2 regions of the Bradyrhizobium sp. CCBAU 11357 genome follow, and region 1 is predicted to be linked to the other one. Evidence: predicted binding sites of a transcription regulator. Region 1 holds the regulator's gene; the other holds the start of a gene.
The links. Region 1 encodes LexA, which represses DNA repair genes until DNA is damaged. Its sites were predicted from a motif close to TGTTCNNNNTGTGTTCNG; they were not measured.
Positions count from the first base shown of each region.

Region 2: XI05_RS32110 (ATP-dependent Clp protease adaptor ClpS) is a predicted target of LexA. The motif match lies at 1,831-1,848, and genes of this name have one in related genera.

Region 1 covers NZ_LBJW01000106.1:37,067-40,642, forward strand. Annotated here, with positions in the region: gene XI05_RS24275 (ComEC/Rec2 family competence protein) at 1-561, shown strand, start outside; gene XI05_RS24280 (hypothetical protein) at 686-1,120, opposite strand; gene lexA (transcriptional repressor LexA) at 1,496-2,197, opposite strand; gene XI05_RS24290 (molybdopterin molybdotransferase MoeA) at 2,373-3,576, opposite strand, start outside.
Region 2 covers NZ_LBJW01000111.1:15,635-19,210, forward strand. Annotated here, with positions in the region: gene XI05_RS32110 (ATP-dependent Clp protease adaptor ClpS) at 78-1,799, opposite strand; gene XI05_RS32115 (DHA2 family efflux MFS transporter permease subunit) at 1,909-3,531, opposite strand; gene XI05_RS32120 (HlyD family secretion protein) at 3,473-3,576, opposite strand, start outside.

The DNA.
Region 1 (3,576 bases):
ATCCTCTGGGGGCTGTCGGTGCGCCAGCCTGATGTCCTGATTGCCGGGGATGGCGCGAGCGTCGCGGTCCGGGGCGGGGATGGAGGCTTGCAAGTGATCCGCGCCAGCAAGGACAGCTTCCTGCTGAAGGAGTGGCTGGCCGCCGATGCCGATCCGCGTGATGCCGGCAACGCCTCGTTGGTGAGCGGCGTGTCGTGTGACGAGTCCGGTTGCGTGGCGCCGCTCGCGGACGGACGGCTGATCGCGTTGGCGACGCGCATCGACGCGCTGGCCGATGATTGCAGCCGCGCCGCGCTGGTGGTGACGGCGCGGCCCGCGCCGCCCGATTGCGCGGCGATGGTCGTCGATCGGGCGCGTCTTGCCAGTCAGGGCGCGCTGGCTCTGACGCGAAGCGGAGAGGGTTTTTCGGTGCAGGCGGTGAGGGCGAGAGGGGCAAGCCGTCCTTGGCTGCCGGCCGGCGCCGGCGAGGGGGATTTCGACGGCAGCCTCGTGCCGAAGACGGCCCTGCCTCGCAACCGGGACGCAACGCCATCGGAGGCCGACTTGCAGGCCGACGATTGAAGATCGATGCGGGGAAAATCGGTCCGACGGGATCCCGCAGGACGCAAACCATACCATCTCGCCGGCCGCGGCCGGCGATGGCATTTGAATTTGGCCCTCGACTTTTCGGTCGGGGCCGACGGCGTCAGCCGATCGGCAGGCGCGTGATCGTGGGCCGCGTGTCGGCGACGATCTGCGGCTTGTGCTCGCGCTCGATGGCTTGCTGCGTCACCGGCAATTGCAGCACGGTCGCGCGCTGGCCTTCGACGAGCTGCGTCACCAGCACGTACTTGCCGTCCGGAAATTCGATCGCGTCATGATGGCGATCGGGAATGTGCGGGTCGATCTTGCCGAACTTGCCGACGCGGGAGTTGACGGTGCGCGTCCAGATCCAGCGGTTGTCATAGCGGACGTTATCGGCGAAAGCGAGCTCCGTTCCCGGCAGCAGACAGACCGCGACGGAGAGATCGGCTTCGGAGGCGAAGCCGCGCGTCGAGGTGCCGCGGAAGGTTGTCGTGACGATCGTCTCGCCAACTTCGGCGGGGCGCGTCGCGACGGCATGCAGGCTATAGTCACACATCGGGTGCTCCTCATACTGGGATAGCGACCCGCGTCTCTTTCGAGGCGCAGGCCTCTATCAGAGTGGAAGCCTCCAACGCTCTGCTCGGTTATGGGCAAATCTGCGGCTCGCATCCGCAGCACGCGATCACATTATCTTTCCCGGATTCGATAGGAACAAACCTCGCGTCCTTGCATTTGGCCCGCACTATCGGCGCTGTCGGCACAACTCTACCGGCGGAGCGAAATGGCCGCGTGTCCGCATGGGCGAGTGTCGCGCGGGAAGAGGCGCCGAACAGTCAGCGCAGAACCAGAGAGACCATCCGGCCGGAGCGGACAAGTATCCGCTCCAATCTTGGATCGACGAACGAAGCGCGCGTAGCGCTTACTTCCGGTATCAGTACTTCCGGTAAAGCCCGATCAGCTTGCCCTGGATCTTCACGCGGTTCGGCGGAAGAATGCGGACCTCGTAGGCGGCATTGGCGGGCTCGAGCGCGATCGAGGCGCCGCGGCGGCGGAAGCGCTTGAGCGTGGCCTCCTCGTCGTCGATCAGCGCCACCACGATGTCGCCGGTATTGGCGGTCTCGTTGCGCTGGATCAGCGCCATGTCGCCGTCGAGGATGCCGGCCTCGACCATCGAATCGCCGCGCACCTCGAGCGCGTAGTGCTCGCCCGAGCCGAGCATGTCCGGCGGTACGCTGATGGTGTGGCTGCGGGTCTGCAGCGCCTCGATCGGCGTGCCGGCCGCGATGCGGCCCATCACGGGTACCGCGACGGGGCGCTCGCCCTCATCCGCGGGCGTGCTGGAGCTCGCGCGCACCTTGCCGAGATTGCCCTCGATGACGCTCGGGGTGAAGCCGCGGCGATTGCCGGCGGCGGCCTGGAGCTCGGGCAGCTTGATCACCTCGATGGCGCGGGCGCGGTTGGGCAGGCGGCGAATGAAGCCGCGCTCCTCGAGCGCAGTGATCAGGCGATGAATGCCTGACTTCGAGCGCAGGTCGAGCGCATCCTTCATCTCGTCGAAGGACGGCGGCACGCCGCTTTCCTTCAGACGTTCGCTGATGAACCGCAGAAGCTCGTATTGTTTGCGCGTCAACATCTCGACCAAAGTCCCCCGGTTGATGTCGTTCGATTCCGAGACGATGAAGTCGGCAATAAGCCGCTACATCCTCGAAACAAATCATGAACGGACACTATATGTTCGATATGTGTTCCGCAACTGCTTAATTTATGGTGAACGCAGCCAAACTCGCGGATGCGTGTGGCCGGGCAGCTCAGACGGGCAGCCGCAGCACCTCGCAAGGCGTGCCGGACTCGGCCTTCGGCGCGAACGGTGCGCGCACGAGAAGTACCTGTGCCGCAGCGAGATTCGCAAGCAGGGAGGAGTCCTGATGGCTGACGGGAAGGGCGACGCGCGTGCCGTCGTCGCGCACCTCCAGCCGCGCACGCAGATAATCCTCGCGCTGATCGTTGGCGCCGAGGTCGCGGCCCAGCACGGCGCGCTCGCGCTGATGATGAATCACTGAACGGCCCGACAGGGCGCGAATCAAGGGCACCATGAACAGGAAGGCGCATACGTATGACGACACGGGATTGCCGGGCAGGCCGATCACGCGCATCGCGCCTATCCGACCATGCATCATCGGCTTGCCGGGCCGGATCGCGATCTTCCAGAACGCCATCGCGATGCCTTCGCCCTTGAGCGCCTGCTGGACCAGATCGTGGTCGCCGACCGACGCACCGCCGGTCGTGACCAGGATGTCGGCGCCGCTCTCGCGTGCGCGGCGGATGCCGGCGGACGTGGATTCCAGCGTATCGGCGGCAATTCCGAGGTCGATGGTCTCGGCGCCCTCGCTGCGGGCAAGGGCGTGCAGGGCATAGCCATTGGAATAGACGATCTGACCGGGACCAGGCGCGGTGCCGGGCATCACCAGCTCGTCGCCGGTGGCGAGAATCGCGACCCTCGGGCGGCGGATAACGGCGAGATGAGGATGATTCATTCCGGCGGCGAGGGCGAGATCGCGCTCGGTGAGACGGATTCCCTTGCGCAGCAGCACGTCGCCTTCGCGGAAGTCCACCCCCGCAGGGCGGATGTGCCGGCCACAAATTGCGGCTTCCTTGATCGTGACATGCTTGCCGTCGGCAATTGTGTCCTCCTGGATCACGACCGCATCGGCGCCGTCGGGAACGACGCCGCCGGTGAAGATCCGCACGGCTTCGCCGGGGCCGATCCTTCCCGCGAACGGCCGACCCGCCGCGACCGCACCGACGACGGTCAGCCTGGACTCGATGGCCGCGTCGGATGCGCGCACGGCATAGCCGTCCATCGCCGACATCGCCTCCGGCGGCTGCGTGCGCCGCGCCGCGACATCGTGCGCGAGCACACGATGGTGGGCCTCGTCGAGGCAAACCATCTCTTCAGCCAGCGGCTCGGCGCCGGTCAGCACCGCGGCAAGCGCGTCAGAAACCGGCATCAGG
Region 2 (3,576 bases), on a different contig from region 1:
GAGGCGTCGAGCTATTTCTGCGCGCAGTGACCCTTCACCTCTCCCCGCGAAGACGCGGAGAGGGAGACATGCTCCGATCATCCCGCCGCCATCGCCTGCGCGCCGCCGAGCAGTCGCGCATTGAGCCGGCCGCCGGAGAACAGCATGTCATCGAGGGCTTCGTCGATATCGGCGGAAATGACGGAATTTCCGCCATCGCGCGCGAGGCTCGCTTGTGCCAGGCGCCGCATCAATTCCTTGATGAATGCGCAACTCGTGCCTTCGCTGCGCCTGGCGGCTTCGGTGACGACGGCGTCGTCGAGTGGCAGTCCCTTGCCGTAGAGCCGGACCAGTTTGTTGCGGCCGGTCTCGTCGGGAAGCGGCACTTCGATGGCCTGATCTATGCGACCGGGGCGGCCCGCTAGGGCGCCTTCGAGTTGCTGAGGCCGATTTGTTGTCAGCACGAACAGGATGTCAGCGTCCTGCTTCAAGCCATCCATCTCGTTAAGTAATCGGTTGAGCAGCGGTTCTTCGCAGCCGCTCATGTTCTCGCGCTGCCGCGCGATGAGATCGACGTCTTCGATCACAACCATGGCCGGTTGCAGGAGGCGAGCGAGATTCATATAGGCGCCGAGCAGGCCGATTTGCTCCGCAGTGATGATCAGCGTGGTATGACCGGGCAGATGGGCCGCGAGATAGCGGATGGTGTGAGTCTTGCCCGTGCCGGGTGGGCCGTAGAGTAAGATACCCTTCCGGGTCGACTGTCCGAGGCGGCGCAGCACGTCCCGCGTGCCCACGAAGTTCAGGACGTTACGATCAAGTAGCCGTAACGTCTGTCCAGGCAGGATCACCTCGTCACGACTGACGGAAGGAAGCCGGTGCACTGTGATCCCGCGCGAGCGCCCACGGTAGTCGGAATCGGCATCGAGAGAGAGAATCTTGCCGCGGTAGGTGCGCGCGGCCTGAACGGCGTCCTCCAGCGCGCTGAAGCACTGCTGGACAAGCGCTGAGCCTGCGGCCCCGGCCGGCGCCATGATTTCGATCCGCACGCCGATCTCGCGGCCGTATTCACGATGAATGGCCAGAAGCACCGCGTAGCGGAGACCAGCGGTTGCGCAAAGCCAAAGACCATTGTCGAGGCACTTGGCTGGTGTCGGTTCGCCGATATCGACGTCGTTGTACTGAAGCGGTGCGATCGTCGCCGCGAAACCGTCGTTCTGCATCAATCTCGACATGGATAGCGTCTCGTAGCGGCGGTCCTCGGCGATACCGAATAGCCGGACCGGAGACGCAAATAATCGGTCGATTGCGGCCTGGACGTCTGCCCGCATGTGGCCAGGAAATTGGCGTACCGTGGTCACCAGCTGACTCCGCGGCACATCGGCGAAGTGCCAATTCAAGACACCGAACGTGTAATTGAACTCCTCCGAGGGGAGGTCCTGCGATGCGCTTGCTGCTGCGAGTACGCAATCGGCGCACAGCCACACTGTGCGGTCCACCAATTGTGCTTCCGACTGCGCGATCGGTCGGCCGCAAAGCTCGCAGCAGGGCTTCGACGTTTCGCTTGTGATCAGGAGTGGGTGGCCGGCGGCAGCGACACGACGCCTTGCAGATTCCAGCAGGGCGCCTGCGACCGGTGGTGGGTAGGGACCGCAGGCTGCCGCGCCATGCCTCTCCATGTCGGCAATCACGGAGGCGGCTTCGCTTTCCGACTTGCCGAAGACGCGACGCAACAGGTCAACGATGAATTCACGCGGAGTATCTTCGTCAGCATGCAGCACGAGCTGAGCCGGCACGGCCTCGACCTGAGTATCGCTCATGAAGTGTCCCCTTGAGCAACCTATAATTGATATGAACAAATAGGGAACACAAAAGGACGCGGCCGTCAAGCGTGACGGCCGCGTCGATTTGGTCGTACGTTTTCGAGCTCTAATGCGCGCCACCCCCGCCGGCCGCCTTCACGCGCCGCGTCAGCAGCACCGCGATCGCGGCGAGGACCAGCACCACGCCGATCACGGCAAAGGTGTCGGAATAGCCCATCACCAGCGCCTGGCGCTTCACGGTCTTGCCGAGCGCGATGATGGCCTGCTCGCGTGCGGCGTTGGGGTCGGGGACGCCGTGGGCCATGAAATAGTCCGTCATCTGCGCGATGCGGGCGCGGACCTCCTCGCGGCCGAGCGTGACCGAATGGCCGATGATGTTGGAGTGGAACTGCTCGCGCTTGGTGACGATGGTGGCGAGCACCGCGGTGCCGATGGCGCCGCCGAGGTTGCGCATCATGTTGGAGATGCCGGAGGCCGCCGCCGCATCCTGCGGCGCGACGCTGCCGAGGCTGAGTGCCGAGAGCGGCGCGAGCGTCAGCGCCTGGCCGACCGCACGCACGATGTTGGGCATCAGGAACTGATCGCCAGAATAATCGAGCGACATCTGGATGTTCATGAAGGAGCTCGCGGCGAACAGCAGCAGGCCCACGGTCGCGACATAGCGGCCGTCGAAACGCTGCATCAGCTTCGGCACCAGCGGAATCAGCAGAAGCTGCGGCAGCCCGGTCCAGGCCAGCACGTTGCCGATCTGCTCGGCATTGTAGCCCTGCACTTGGCCGAGATAGGCGGGCAGGAGATAGACCGAGCCGAACAGCGCGAAGCCGAGGAACACCGCCGCGATGGTGCCGATGCCGAAATTCCACTGCGTCAACAGGCGCAGGCGCAGCAGCGGCTTCTCCACCATCAGCTCGTTGACGATGAATAGCGACAGGCTGATCGCGGCGATGACCGCGAGCCGCACGATGAAAGGCGACCCGAACCAGTCGTCCTTGTTGCCTTCTTCGAGCACGGCTTGCAGCGAAGCGAGGCCGATCGCCATGGTCGCAATGCCGAACCAGTCGCCCTCGCGCAGCAAAGCGAGGTTCGGAGGTTGGCGCTCCAGCGTGAAGAACAGCGTGGTGACCATCACCGCCGTGGGCAGCACGTTGACGAAGAAAATGGTCTGCCAGCCGTAATTCTCGGTGAGATAGCCGCCGATGGTCGGCCCGATCGCCGGTGCGAAGGTCACGGCGAGCGAGAACATGGCAAGGCCGATCGGCTGCTGGCCCTTCGGCAGCCTGGTGAAGACCAGCGTGAACGCCATCGGGATCAGCACGCCGCCGAAGAATCCTTGGAGGCCGCGCATCGCGATCATCGACGGCAAATCGTGGGTAAAGGCGCAGGCGACCGAGAAGGCCGCGAACAGGCTCGCGAAACTCAGGATGATGTTGCGGAACGAGAACACCCGCGACAGATAGTCGGTCAACGGAATGACGATGATCTCGCCGATCAGGTACGACGTCGAGATCCAGGATCCGTTGTCGGCGCCGGTGCCGATGCCGCCCTCGATGTTGAGCAGCGAGGCGTTGGTGATCTGGATGTTCAGGATCGCCATGAAGGCGCCGATCATCGCCGCGAACACGGCGATCCAGATCGTGGCGCTGGCCCGATCGGAGTCGGCGGCGACGCGCTCAGGCGTCGCGACCGGAATTGCTTGCGCTGGCGTCGATATTGAGAGGCTGTTTGACATTGCACGACCCTCCGGAAACGGGTTTTGCTTTGGGCGTCGCTGCCG